4 regions of the Pseudomonas sp. LBUM1645 genome follow, and region 1 is predicted to be linked to each of the others. Evidence: predicted binding sites of a transcription regulator. Region 1 holds the regulator's gene; each other region holds the start of a gene.
The links. The regulator FliA, encoded in region 1, starts transcription of late flagellar genes. The targets are predictions, from matches to a motif close to CTAAAGTTTNNNNNNNNNNNGCCGNTAA.
Positions count from the first base shown of each region.

Region 2: a site for FliA is predicted at 1,787-1,814, ahead of ACA079_RS17200 (methyl-accepting chemotaxis protein). Genes of this name have one in related genera too.
Region 3: a site for FliA is predicted at 1,749-1,776, ahead of ACA079_RS00625 (methyl-accepting chemotaxis protein). Genes of this name have one in related genera too.
Region 4: a site for FliA is predicted at 1,140-1,167, ahead of ACA079_RS03790 (methyl-accepting chemotaxis protein). Genes of this name have one in related genera too.

Region 1 is NZ_CP166811.1:5,270,650-5,274,141, reverse strand. Features, by position in the region: gene flhF (flagellar biosynthesis GTPase FlhF) at 1-532, shown strand, start outside; gene fleN (flagellar synthesis regulator FleN) at 649-1,479, shown strand; gene fliA (RNA polymerase sigma factor FliA) at 1,476-2,216, shown strand; gene ACA079_RS23820 (chemotaxis response regulator CheY) at 2,384-2,755, shown strand; gene ACA079_RS23815 (protein phosphatase CheZ) at 2,786-3,492, shown strand, end outside.
Region 2 is NZ_CP166811.1:3,852,038-3,855,529, forward strand. Features, by position in the region: gene ACA079_RS17180 (LysR substrate-binding domain-containing protein) at 1-39, shown strand, start outside; gene ACA079_RS17185 (MmcQ/YjbR family DNA-binding protein) at 36-395, shown strand; gene ACA079_RS17190 (DUF1294 domain-containing protein) at 392-820, opposite strand; gene ACA079_RS17195 (undecaprenyl-diphosphate phosphatase) at 817-1,647, opposite strand; gene ACA079_RS17200 (methyl-accepting chemotaxis protein) at 1,942-3,492, shown strand, end outside.
Region 3 is NZ_CP166811.1:124,100-127,591, forward strand. Features, by position in the region: gene ACA079_RS00615 (FecR domain-containing protein) at 66-1,079, opposite strand; gene ACA079_RS00620 (sigma-70 family RNA polymerase sigma factor) at 1,079-1,579, opposite strand; gene ACA079_RS00625 (methyl-accepting chemotaxis protein) at 1,893-3,492, shown strand, end outside.
Region 4 is NZ_CP166811.1:885,618-889,109, forward strand. Features, by position in the region: gene ampD (1,6-anhydro-N-acetylmuramyl-L-alanine amidase AmpD) at 1-159, shown strand, start outside; gene ampE (regulatory signaling modulator protein AmpE) at 162-998, shown strand; gene ACA079_RS03790 (methyl-accepting chemotaxis protein) at 1,285-3,315, shown strand; gene ACA079_RS03795 (hypothetical protein) at 3,425-3,492, shown strand, end outside.

The DNA of each region.
Region 1 (3,492 bases):
TGCTCAGGAACAACTCAAGACGTTGGGCCGGATCCTCAATGTGTCGGTGACGCATGTCGATCCGGGCCAGTCGCTGGTGCAGGCGCTGGAGCCTTTGCTGCGCAAACGCGTGGTGCTGATCGATACCGCAGGCCTTCAGGCCAGCGATCCGGCACTGCGCATGCAGCTCGAAAGCCTGGCCGGTCGTGGCATCAAATCGAAAAATTATCTGGTTTTGGCAACCACCAGCCAGAAACAGGTTCTAACGGCCGCTTATCACAGTTACAAGCGTTGTGGGCTCGCTGGCTGCATCCTGACTAAACTGGATGAAACGGCAAGTCTGGGCGAGGTGTTGAGCCTGGCCATCAGTCATGAATTGCCGGTGGCTTACCTCACCGATGGCCCGCGGATTCCGGATGATTTGCATCTACCGCGTCGTCATCAGTTGGTCAGTCGCGCCGTCAGCGTGCAAATGCAAGAAGAACCCAGCGAAGAAGCCATGGCTGACATGTTCGCTGATATTTACCACAGCCCGACCAAGCAGGTCGGCTGAGGTATTAATGAACAGTTTTTGTACCTACATCGATGGTCTGCCATGCATTGTTCAGTTAGTGAACGCGCAGCCAGTAATGTGGCCTCCGTCTAAGTAAGACAAGGTAAAGAAAATTCATGGGCAGCATGCATCCCGTACAGGTGATCGCGGTGACCGGCGGCAAAGGTGGCGTCGGGAAAACTAACGTGTCAGTGAACTTGTCCCTGGCTCTAGCAGAGCTCGGTCGACGCGTCATGCTGTTGGACGCCGATCTGGGGCTGGCGAACGTCGACGTCCTGCTGGGACTGACACCCAAACGTACTTTGGCCGACGTGATCGAAGGCCGCTGCGAGCTGCGCGACGTACTGTTGCAAGGTCCTGGCGGCATTCGCATCGTCCCGGCCGCGTCCGGCACGCAGAGCATGGTTCATTTGAGCCCGGCTCAACACGCCGGCCTGATCCAGGCGTTCAGCGATATCGGCGACAACCTCGACGTGCTGGTGATCGACACCGCTGCAGGCATTGGTGACTCGGTAGTCAGTTTCGTTCGCGCAGCGCAGGAAGTCTTGCTGGTGGTCTGCGACGAACCGACCTCGATCACAGACGCCTACGCACTGATCAAACTGCTGAACCGCGATTACGGCATGAACCGCTTCCGCGTCCTGGCCAACATGGCCCAGAGCCCGCAAGAAGGTCGCAACCTGTTCGCCAAGTTGACCAAGGTCACGGATCGCTTCCTGGACGTCGCCTTACAATACGTCGGCGCGGTTCCTTACGACGAAAGCGTGCGCAAGGCTGTGCAGAAGCAGCGCGCCGTTTACGAAGCCTTCCCGCGGTCCAAGTGCTCACTGGCATTCAAGGCCATTGCACAGAAGGTCGATACCTGGCCGCTGCCTGCGAACCCGCGCGGGCACCTGGAGTTTTTCGTCGAGCGCCTCGTGCAACAAACCGCAGGACCTGTGCTATGACAGCCAGTGGCTACAACCTCTACAAGAAGTCGGCACGTGACGCGCAGTACGAGCTGATCGAGCGTTACGCGCCACTGGTTAAACGCATTGCCTACCACTTGCTGGCGCGTCTGCCAGCCAGTGTCCAGGTTGAAGATCTGATCCAGGCCGGGATGATCGGCCTGCTTGAAGTGTCGACCAAATACGACGCCAGCAAAGGCGCGAGTTTCGAGACGTACGCGGGCATTCGAATCCGTGGCGCGATGCTCGATGAAGTACGCAAGGGGGACTGGGCGCCGCGTTCGGTCCACCGCAATACCCGGATGGTCAGCGACGCAATTCGCTCGATTGAAGCTAAAACCGGTCGTGACGCTAAAGATCACGAGGTTGCGGCCGAACTCCAATTGAGTCTCGACGATTATTACGGGATTTTGAACGACACCCTGGGCAGCCGGTTATTCAGTTTCGACGATCTGTTGCAGGACGGCGAACACGAAGGGCTGCACGAGGATGGCGCGAGTGCTCATCTCGAGCCGTCACGCGATCTGGAAGATGAACGCTTCCAGGCAGCGCTGGCGGACGCGATTGCCAATTTGCCGGAGCGTGAGCGACTGGTGTTGGCGCTGTACTACGACGAAGAGTTGAATCTCAAGGAAATCGGTGAGGTCCTGGGGGTCAGCGAATCTCGGGTCAGCCAGTTACACAGCCAGTGCGCGGCCCGTTTGCGGGGGCGTTTGGGGGAGTGGCGAGCGCGCTGAAGGCAGTGTGGGGACACTGCGAACGCGGCGGGTGGGGTGTTGAACCAAACCGGCCCCGATCTGTTGTGCTCCAGACAGTCATTGAGTGCTTTGCCGGATTGATTGAAATGGCGTGTCCAGGTGCTGGGCGCGTTTAAGACTGCTTGGAGGTCGAATTGAACAAGAACATGAAAATCCTCATTGTTGATGACTTCTCAACGATGCGGCGGATCATAAAAAACCTGTTGCGTGACCTTGGGTTCACCAACACGGTCGAGGCCGATGATGGCACTACTGCCATTCCGGTTCTCAACAGCGGCAGCATCGACTTTCTGGTAACAGACTGGAACATGCCTGGCATGACCGGTATCGATCTGCTGCGCCACGTGCGCGCCGATGAAAAGCTCAAGCACCTGCCGGTGCTGATGGTGACCGCTGAAGCCAAGCGCGAGCAGATCATCGAGGCAGCCCAGGCCGGTGTTAACGGCTATGTGGTCAAACCCTTTACGGCCCAGGCGTTGAAAGAAAAAATCGAAAAGATTTTCGAACGCATCGGTTGATGTGCGAAGCCACTGCGCCACGGGGGAGCTATGGAGCATTACGAATCTTCACAGGGCGATTTCGAGTTGACCCTGAAAAAACACGCTGTCGAACTGGTCGAAAGCCTTGAAAAAGGCAGGTTCGGCGACGCTGTGCAACTGATCCATGAGCTCAATCAGACCCGTGACCGCGGCCTGTATCAGGAAGTGGGCAAGCTCACTCGCGAGCTGCATAGCGCGATCGTCAATTTCCAGATTGACCCGAACATGCCGCAAGCCGAGGAAGTGTCACAGATCACGGATGCCACCGAGCGTCTGGGTTATGTGGTCAAGCTGACCGAGGCTGCTGCCAACCGCACCATGGACCTGGTGGAAAACGCCACGCCGCTGGTCAACGGCCTGAGCAACGAAGCCCAGGCCTTGAGCACCGATTGGGGACGGTTCATGCGTCGCGAAGTCGGGGCTGAAGAGTTCCGCGAGCTGGCTCGGCGCGTCGACGGTTTCCTGACACGCAGCAGCGAAGACAATCGCGTTGTGTCGAGCAACCTCAACGACATTCTGCTCGCTCAGGATTACCAGGACCTCACCGGTCAGGTGATCAAGCGTGTGACCCAATTGGTCACCGAAGTTGAAAGCAACCTGCTCAAGCTCGTGCTTATGGCCAGTCAGGTGGACCGCTTTGCGGGCATCGAACATGACCGTGAAGCGATGCTGGCAGAAAAAGATCCGCAAAAACATCTCTCTCAGGGTGAAGGTCC
Region 2 (3,492 bases), 1.4 Mb from region 1:
ATTGAATCATTCAATGACTGTGGGGACCGACTGATATGAAGGCTGGACGTATGAGCGAAGAGGATGTCGCGCAATTCTGTCTCGCGCTGCCGGGTGCGCGGGAAGACTACAAATGGGGTGGCGTACGGGTGTTTTCGATTGCGGGGAACAAGATGTTCGCCTTGCAGAATCTGCGGGGCGAATCCTTGGCCTTCAAGGTCGACAAGGACTTGTTTCTCGGTCATTGCGACCGCCCGGGAATCCGCCCGGCGCCGTATCTGGCGCGGGCTCAGTGGATCATCATGGAAACGCCCTACCCGTTGGGCCCTGAAGAGCTGCAAGGCTTGTTGCAGCGTTCCCATCAATTGGTGGTGAGCAAGTTACCCAAGCGCACCCAGGTCGGACTGCTGCTTTAAAACAGCGCCAGCAGATTTGCACCCAGAAACAGCTGGTCGATCCAGAACACCTGATGCATCAGCACGATGATCCAGAACACCAACTGAAAGGAGAGCTTGCGCGTCTTGTGACGGAACAGCTGCTGCGCCAGTAAGGCGCCCGGCCAGCCGCCGGCGAGTTCCACCGCGTGCAACACGTTCTCCGGTGTGCGCCAATGGTCGGCGCGCGCCTTGCGTTTGTCGCTCCAGTACAGCAAGAACGCCAGCAGGCTGACGACCCCGTACGCAGCCAAGGGAATCACGGAAACCCCGCGCAGCCATAGCGACATCGACCCGTACAGCGGCAGCGCGCACAGGACTGCAAACACCACCAATTTCAGCTGGAGATTGCGAATTTCTCCTGCGGGTTTGCGTCCGGGGTTGTTGCGCGCGCTGCCATCATTCATGGCTTGACCGCTGTCCAGTCGACCCAGCCGAACTGCCAGGTGGCCAGGATGACCAGGCCGAACGCGATGCGATACCAGGCAAACGCCGCATAGCTGTGGCTGCCGATGAACACAAGCAAGGCTCTGACGGCAATCATCGCGAAGATGAACGCCGTGACGAAACCGATCGCGAACACCGGAAAATCAGACGGAACGAACAGGTCGCGATACTTGTAGCCCGAGTACACCGCCGCGCCGACCATGGTCGGCATCGCCAGGAAGAAAGAAAACTCGGTGGCGGTCTTGCGCGACAAGCCGAAGAGCAAACCGCCAATGATCGTCGAGCCAGAACGCGAGGTCCCGGGAATCATTGCCAGGCACTGGGCAAAGCCAACTTTCAGGGCGTCTTTCCAGGTGATTTCGTCGACGGTGTGAGCATGCACTTCATGCTGACGCTGCTCAGCCCACAGCATGACGATACCGCCCACGACCAACGCCGTGGCCACGGTGATCGGGTTGAACAGATACTCGTGGATCAGATCAGCGAAAATCACCCCCAATACCACGGCCGGCAGGAAGGCGATCAGCAGGTTCGCGGTAAAGCGTCGAGCGCTCGGCTGCGTCGGCAAACCGATGACCACATCGAATATCTTGCGGCGAAACTCCCACACCACCGCCAGGATCGCCCCCAACTGAATAATGATGTTGAAGGCCATGGCCCGCTCGCCACCGAAGTCGAGCAGGTCAGCCACAATGATCTGGTGCCCGGTACTGGAAATCGGCAAAAACTCCGTCAGCCCTTCTACAACCCCAAGAATCAATGCCGAAAAGGCAGTCCAAAGATCCATCAATCCCCCAAGAAGCGATGCGCCACGGCATGCCCCGTTAATATTTTTTCAGAACGTTTACTGCGATCAGCCTAGCTGAAGTCCCGCGCGCACAGGATCCAGACGGAACCATAAAAATTCCGTGAAAAATCAACTTGGATTCAGGTTTTTCCGCGCGGGGCCGAAATCCTATCAGACAAGTCTGATTAACGCTGCTGCGTTATTGGACTTGGGTCGGATATGACCGATCGGCAAAGTGTGGTTGGATGCTGGCGATCATTTATTACAAGAAAAAGAAACCGGAGTAACAGCGTTATGAACAGCTTGCGCAGTATGTCGATCAGCCGACGTTTGTGGCTCATCTTGATCGTGGCCGTGATGATGCTAATGACGTTGGGTGTCTTGATGCTCAAGCAGATTCACGATGACCTGTACCACGCCAAGGCTCAGAAAACCCAGCATGTGGTGCAAACCGCCAGCGGTATTCTGACCTATTACCACGACCTCGAAACCGCCGGCACGCTCACCCGTGATGCCGCGCAGAAGCAAGCACTGACGGCCGTTCGCGGTCTGCGCTATGACCAGAATGAATACTTCTGGATCAACGACCTGACGCCGGTGATGATCATGCACCCGGCCAACCCGAAACTTGACGGCCAGAACCTTTCGGCGATCCGCGACCCGGATGGTTTTGCCCTGTTTAACGAAATGGTCGCCGTCGCCAAGTCCAAGGGCGCAGGTACGATCGACTATCGCTGGCCAAAACCGGGCGCCAGCGCGCCGGTAGAAAAAACCTCCTACGTCAAATTGTTCGAACCCTGGGGCTGGATAATCGGTTCGGGCGTATACATCGATGACATGCAGGCCGAGTTCTATACCCAGGTCTGGAAGGCCTCGTTCGTGGGGCTGGTGATTGCCCTGATCATGGCGCTGCTGGTGATTCTGATTGCCCGCAGCATCGTGCGTCCACTGCAGGAAACCGTGAATGCCATGGCCAACATCGCCAGCGGCGAGAGCGATTTGACCCACAGCCTCGACACTCATGGCCAGGATGAAGTCACGCAACTGGCACGCCACTTCAACGCCTTTACCGCCAAGCTGCGACTGGTGATCAAAGAACTGCAAGTATCCGCCAGTGCCTTGGGCCAGTCTTCCAGCGAACTGGGCAACGACGCCGCCCAGGCCCAACAACGCAGTCAGCAACAGTCCCAGCAAATGGAACTGGTGGCTACGGCAATCAATGAAGTGACGTATGGCGTACACGACGTCGCGAAAAACGCCGAGCACGCCGCCAGCGAAATGCGCGATGCCGAGTCTCAGGCGCAGCAAGGCCAAGTCAATATCGATGGCAGCCTGCAACAGATCGACAAGCTGTCGTCGACCATCGATCAGGCGGTGGAAGTGATTCGTACCCTGGCCGCCGAAAGCACGCAGATCGGCACCGTCCTCGAAGTGATCCGCTCCATCGCCGAGCAAACCAACCTGCTGGCCCTCAACGCGGCCATCGAAGCCGCCCGGGCCGGCGAGCAAGGTCGGGGCTTTGCAGTGGTGGCCGATGAAGTGCGACTGCTGGCCCAGCGTACCCAGAAGTCCACAGCCGAAATCCAGTCGATGATCGAACGCCTGCAAAGCCACTCCGAAGCGGCGGTCAAAGTGATCGGCGACAGCAGCCGTGCATCGCAGTTGACCATCGAGCAGGCCGGCCTGGCCGGTGCAAGCCTGAATGCCATTGCCCAGGCGCTGCGCAACCTCAACGGATTGAACGCCTCCATCGCCAGCGCAACCTTGCAACAGGCGCATGTGGTCGAGGACATCAACCAGAACGTCACCCAGGCGGCCGGTTTGTCCCACAGCACGGCGCTGGCG
Region 3 (3,492 bases), 2.0 Mb from region 1:
TGAGGTCAGGATTGAAGTGCTTACTGACTAAGCCGGACTTGCCCGGAAAACCCGCCAAAAATAATTCAGGCCTGTCGCTCCAGCGTCACCCACCAGCGAGTGCGATAACGCAGTTGTACCGGCAGGGTTTGCGGCAGGATGGCCAGCAACCTGTCGGTGTTCTCCAGGCGGAAAACCCCGGACAGTCGCAAGTCGGCAATGTCCGCTGAGCACGTCAGATAACCGTGGCGATAGCGTCCGACTTCATCAAGGAAATCCCCCAGCCGCATATTGCGAGTCACGATCAGCCCGTCGACCCAAGCGCCGGCATCCATGTTCAACGGTGGCGCCAACCTCGCCTGGTGATGATCGATCAGATAACTCTGCCCGGCCTGCACCTGGGTCGGTGTGCCATCGGTGGCAAGTGGTGAATGTATGAGGACCATGCCGCCGGTAACACTGAGCCGCGTGCAGTCGCCGTCCTGCCGCAGGATGAAACGTGCTCCCACGCCTTCATACACACCTTGGCGACTTTGCACCCGCAGCGGTCGATCAAACGGAGATCCTTCGTCGATCCCGCCGCACGTCACGATGATCTCGCCGCGAGTCAGTTTGATCAGCCGTTGCTGCGCGTTGTAATCCAGATCCACGGCACTGGCGGTGTTGAGTTCCAGTCGTGTGCCGTCGGGCAATTGGAAACCGCGCCGTTCGCCCGTGGCGGTGGCGAAATCGGAGGTCCACTGTTGCCAGCCCACGGCATCTTTGCCCAGCCACGCCGCCGACCCCATCAGCAACGCACCCGACAGCAGCTTCAAGGCCTGGCGGCGTCCCAGTCCCTGGGCGCTGTTTTCCAACGTATTGAAGGCCACATGAGCACCGGGCACTGCCCGCAGGTTGCTGCTCAACTCGGCTTGCAGCGACTGCACCCGTTGCCAGGCCAGTTCGTGTTCATGGTGTTCGGCCCGCCAGACCTCGCATTGCTGACGTAGCCTGGAATTAGCCGAGTTGTTACGCAGACGCAGCAGCCAATGGATGGCTTGTTTAACCACCTGCTGGTGCGGTTCACCGCGCCGATTCAGCGACAAGTTATCCACAGGCATCACGTTTCATACCGCAGCACGTAGCAGTGATACAGCGCGTCGGCGACATAGCGCTCAACTGAACGCAGAGACAAACCCATCTGCTCGGCGATGTGTTTGTGGGTAAGCCCTTCGCACTGCGCCAGCAGAAATGCCTGACGTACTTTCGGCTTCAGGCCTTCGAGCATACGGGCGATGCTTTCCAGCAACTCAAGCACTAATGCCCGCGATTCGACGCTCGGGGTTTCCGACTCGGGCAAATGGGCGATGGTTTCCAGGTAAGCGCGTTCGATTTCTTCACGGCGCCAAAGGTCGATCACCAACCCACGGGCGATCGTTCGCAGAAAGGCGCGGGGAGCCTTGAGTTCCAGGCGTTCGGTTCTGTGCAGCAGACGCACAAAAGTGTCCTGGGCCAGGTCCGCCGCATCGGCTGCATTACCCAATCGAGCGCGCAGCCACGTATTGAGCCAACCGTGATGGCTACAGTAAAGCGCCTGTACTGCAAACTCAGGTGAGGACATGAACGCGACAGCCCGAACGTCACAAATGATAATTACTCGCATTGTCATCAAGGGTTGGGGATTTTGCAACTGCCGTACGAACAACCGTCATCACAAAAGGCTGACTGGGCGCTCTGGCACGCCGTTCGGCGGGTATCCGACAGGAATGCCGACCATTTCGTACAAACGCCTAAGTTTTCTCCGATTTGTGCCGACAGCCTGAGGAGACATGCGTGCACCAAAGTAGAGCGGCCCCAGAGCCCTGCCTGCGCTGTTACATGGAATGTTGCTACCCGGAACGCATCCCCACTTTTTGCATAAGAAGTCCCATGAAATGAATCTCAAATTCAGCCATAAAATCCTTCTGGCCGCCTCCGGCGTCGTGGTGCTGGCTTTTGCGTTGTTCACTTTGTACAACGACTATCTGCAGCGAAACACCATCCGCCAAAACCTTGAGTCGAGCGTCCAGCAGGCCGGCGATCTGACCGCCAGCAGCGTGCAGAACTGGATGAGCGGCCGCGTGCTGGTGCTGGAAAACCTCGCGCAAAACGTCGCCCATCAAGGCGCCAATGCCGACCTCCCGGGGCTGGTCAATCAACCGGCTCTGACCTCGAACTTCCAGTTCACCTATGTGGGCCAGGCCAACGGCGTGTTTACTCAGCGCCCGGACGCGAAGATGCCTGACGGTTACGATCCGCGTCAGCGTCCCTGGTACAAACAGGCCGTGGCTGCCGACAAGACCATGCTGACCCCGCCTTACATGGCTGCCGTCGGTGGCCTGGTGGTGACCATCGCCCTGCCGGTGAAAAAGAACGGCGAGTTGCTCGGCGTGGTCGGTGGTGACCTGAGCCTGGAAACGCTGGTGAAGATCATCAACTCGGTGGACTTCGGTGGCATCGGCCATGCGTTCCTGGTCAGTGCCGACGGTCAGGTGATCGTCAGCCCGGACAAAGACCATGTGATGAAAAACCTGAAGGACATCTACCCGAACGCCGGCGTGCGCATCGAGAAGGGCAATCAGGAAGTTACCCTGAACAAGCAGGACCGTATCCTTTCGTTTACTCCGGTCAGTGGTTTGCCGAATGCCGAGTGGTACATCGGTCTGTCGATCGACAAGGACAAGGCCTACGCACCACTCAGCCAGTTCCGCACTTCTGCGCTGATCGCGATGTTCATCGCCGTGACGGCCATAGCAGTACTGCTGAGCCTGCTGATCAACGTGCTGATGCGTCCGCTGACCACCATGAGTCGTGCGATGCAGGACATCGCTCAGGGCGAGGGCGACCTGACCCGACGTCTGGCCGTGGAAAGCAAGGACGAGTTCGGTGAGCTGGGCGGTTCGTTCAACCAGTTCGTGGAACGAATTCACGCGTCGATTTCCGAAGTGTCGTCGGCAACCCGCCAGGTTCACGACCTGTCACAACGGGTGATGGCTTCCTCCAACGCCTCGATCGTCGGTTCCGACGAGCAAAGCGCCCGCACCAACAGTGTGGCCGCGGCGATCAACCAGTTGGGCGCCGCCACCCAGGAAATCGCCCGCAACGCCGCCGATGCTTCCCAGCACGCCAGCGGCGCGAGCGAGCAGGCCGATGACGGTCGTCAGGTGGTGGAGAAAACCATTCTGGCGATGACCGAGTTGTCGCAGAAAATCAGCCTGTCCTGCACGCAGATCGAAACCCTGAACGCCAGCACCGACAACATCGGGCACATTCTGGATGTGATCAAAGGCATCTCCCAGCAGACCAACTTGCTCGCGCTCAACGCGGCCATCGAAGCGGCCCGTGCCGGTGAAGCCGGTCGTGGTTTTGCGGTGGTGGCGGACGAGGTGCGTAACCTCGCTCACCGTACTCAGGAATCGGCGGAGGAGATCCACAAGATGATCACCTCGCTGCAGATCGGTTCTCGCGAAGCGGTGACGACCATGAACGCCAGTC
Region 4 (3,492 bases), 2.7 Mb from region 1:
ACCCGGCAGCTGCAAAGCGCCTTCACGGCCATCACCGCACAGCGCATTTGCGGGCATAGCGACATCGCACCCGGGCGTAAAACCGATCCGGGGCCAGCGTTCGACTGGGCACGCTATCGCGCCGCCCTGGCAAAAGCTGCTCTGGGAAATAAGGAGTAACAATGAGTTTTCTGGTGTTGCTGTTGGCGGTCTGGATCGAGAAGTTCTCGGCCCTGCGTCATCGGATTCAACGCGATGGTGGATGGGTTCGCGAGCTGAACAAGCTTGAGGTCAGTCCGCGTCTGGCGAACAGTCCATGGCTGATTTTGGTGATCCTGGTGTTGTTGCCAGTGGCACTGCTGGGGTTGTTGCTGCTGGTACTGGACCCGGTGGCTTACGGTCTGCTGGCGTTGCCGGTGCATCTGCTGGTGGTGATTTACAGTCTCGGTCGCGGTGATCTGCTGGCCGGTCTCGGGCCGTTTCGCGATGCCTGGCGCCGGGAAGACCTGCAAGCGGCCGCTCATGTAGCGGACCGCGATGTGGGTATTTGCGCCGATAGCGGCGAACAACTGCTGGAACGGGTCGAAGGGCATCTGCTGTGGGAGGCTTATCAGAGCTTTTTCGCGGTGATTTTCTGGTACTTCCTGCTGGGGCCGGTCGCAGCCCTGAGCTATCGACTGCTGGCCTTGGCCGAAGAGCACGGGCAGAACCCGGCCGTGGTCGAGCGCGCGGCAAAACTGCGTCATGCGTTCGACTGGGTGCCGGTGCGATTGTTGGCGGCAAGTTTTGCGTTGGTCGGCAACTTTGTCGCGGTCAGCCGAGTGATGCTGCACGAACTGCTGAACTGGAACATCAGCGCCGCCCAACTGATCGAGAAGGTCGGGCTGGTGGCCGGTGAAATCCCGGCACCGGTGGTCGGACCAGACGGCATCAACAGCCTGGACCGGATCTGGGAACTGTTGCTGCGCGCGGCGGTGCTCTGGTACGCCGGTTTTGCGTTGTGGACAGTCCTTCCCTAATACACCGATCCCCTGTAGCAGCTGGCGCAGCCTGCGTTCGGCTGCGCAGCAGTCGCCAATTCATTCACCGGGGTTTGTCTGGCTCACCGCGTAATCAGGATTTACGACTGCTTCGCAGCCGAACGCAGGCTTCGCCAGCTGCTACAAGTCCGCGCCTCCCCTCCGTTAACCTTAAGTTACAAAACCTCCCGCCGATTTAAGCTATACAGAGACAGCGCCGAATAGTGGCTATCTGCTCTCGACCCGCGCCTGCCAATAAAAATAAGAAATCAAAGGGAGACTTCCAGTGAAGAGCTTGCTCTATCCCGCCGTCGCGCTGATGAACCGCCTGAGCTTCGGTATGAAGTTCAGCCTGATCAGCGTGCTGTTCCTTGTGCCGATGCTGGTGACCAACTTCTATCTGGTACGCGATTCCTATCGCGAATTCCAGGGCACCCGGGTCGAGCTGCAGAGCCTTGACCTACTGGGCAGCAGCCTGACGCTACGGCGCGATCTGGAAACCCTGAACAACCTGGTGCAGATCAACGTCACCCTCGGTCAGTCCGGCAAGGCCGGCAATGTCGAGTCGCAGATCAGTACCCTGGGGCAAAATGTGCTGACCCGTTTGCAAGGGCTGACAGCGATGACCGCTGACCCCGAGCAAATCATGGTTTTCGATGCCAAACGCGATGAAATGATCGCTGCGTTCAAGGCCCAGCAAGCGGAAAACTCCCTGCAAAGCAAAAGCGCGATGATCGGCAAGTTGCTCGGCAACGCGCAAATTTTCAGCCAGATCATTGCCAGTCAGGCCGGTCTGAGCCACGACACCCAGAGCGACATGCGCCAGCTGAGTGAACTCATCACCAATGTCACCCCGCCCGTGACCCAGCTTCTGGGTGAAGGTCGGGCGATGGGCTCTTTTTCGCTGGGGCAAGGCTTTCTCAACTCGGCATCGAGTACCCGTTTTGATGAGTTGCTGGCGCAGATCGAAAAACTGCACGCTGAATATGCCCTGAAGTTGCAGGACGCGCTGGGTTCCAGCAAAGCGGCACGGGAAACCCTGGCCGCCCAGGCTGATAGCAGCAAGGCGTCGTTGAAAAAGGCCAGTGAACTGTTCGAAGAGCAGGTAGTGATGGCCGACACGCTGGATGCGCCGTGGCAGGGCTTTTACGATCAGGTCACGGGCCTGATGGACCAGACGTACCAACTCAACGAAGCCACCCTGAAGTTTCTCGGCACCCAGTTACAACAGCGACTGGAGCAGAACCGCACGCATATGGTCTTGCAGGCCGTGGCGCTGTCGGTGGTGTTTGTGTTGATTTTTTACCTCTACGGCGGCTTCTACGCCTCGACCCGCACCACCCTCAAGCGTCTTGGCGCGGTGATGGACAAGGTCGCGGCCGGCGACATGACAGTGACCTTCAGCGCCAACAGCCGCGATGAACTGGGCGAGTTGGGTGAGGTGTTCAATGGCACTGTGAAGAAAATCCATGACCTGATCGAGCGGGTCGGCCAGACCGTCACTGAGGTCGAGCGCCAGGCCGGGCAGGTGGAGAACGTTTCCGCCCAGAGCAACCAGGCGGTGGCGGGACAGCGTACGCAGATCGAGCAGGTCGCCACGGCCATGAATCAGATGTCGGCCACCTCTCTTGAGGTTGCACGCAGTGCCGCGGCAGCGGTCAGCAGCGCCCATAGCGTCAATGACGAGACCATCAGCGGTCGCGGGTTGGTGGAGTCTCAACAGGGCAGCATCGCTGCACTGGCCAGTGAGATCGATCAGTCGGTGCTGGTGATCAATCAACTGGCCAGCGACAGCCAGTCCATCAGCCGTGTGCTGGAGGTGATCAAGAGCATCGCCGAACAGACCAACCTTCTGGCCCTCAACGCGGCTATCGAAGCCGCTCGGGCCGGTGAGCAGGGCCGTGGTTTTGCGGTGGTGGCGGACGAGGTTCGGACCCTGGCCAAGCGCACCCAGCAATCGACCGAGGAAATCGAGCAGATGATCGCCAAGCTGCACAGCGGTGTCGGCGCTGCGGTGAAGGCGATGGGGACCAGTCATCAGATGGCCAACGGCACGGTGGGGCAGTCGGAAAAGGTTCAGCAAGCGCTGGAAAACATCCTCGGTGCCGTCGGCATGATCGTCGATCAGAATCAGCAAATTGCCGCCGCGGTAGAGCAGCAGACCGCCGTGGCCCATGACATCGACCAGAATATTGTCGAAATCAACCGCGCCGGTGAGCGTACTGCCGAAGGTGCACACCAGACCGAGGATGCCAGTCGTGCGTTGTCGGCTCAGGTGGTGGAGTTGAAGCAGCTGATCAGCGCGTTCCGGGTCTGATATCACCCCGGCTCCTACAGGGCAATGTCCGGTTTTCCTCCGTCGTCTGGATTTTGGTCTTTAATGAAGGAAGATCAATCACTTGGACCCGCCCTGAGGAGGCTTGGTAATGTCTGCTGCAACAGTTGGAATCCAGGGTCACTGCGCTCATTGCGGGAACACACTCCTGCTCAAACC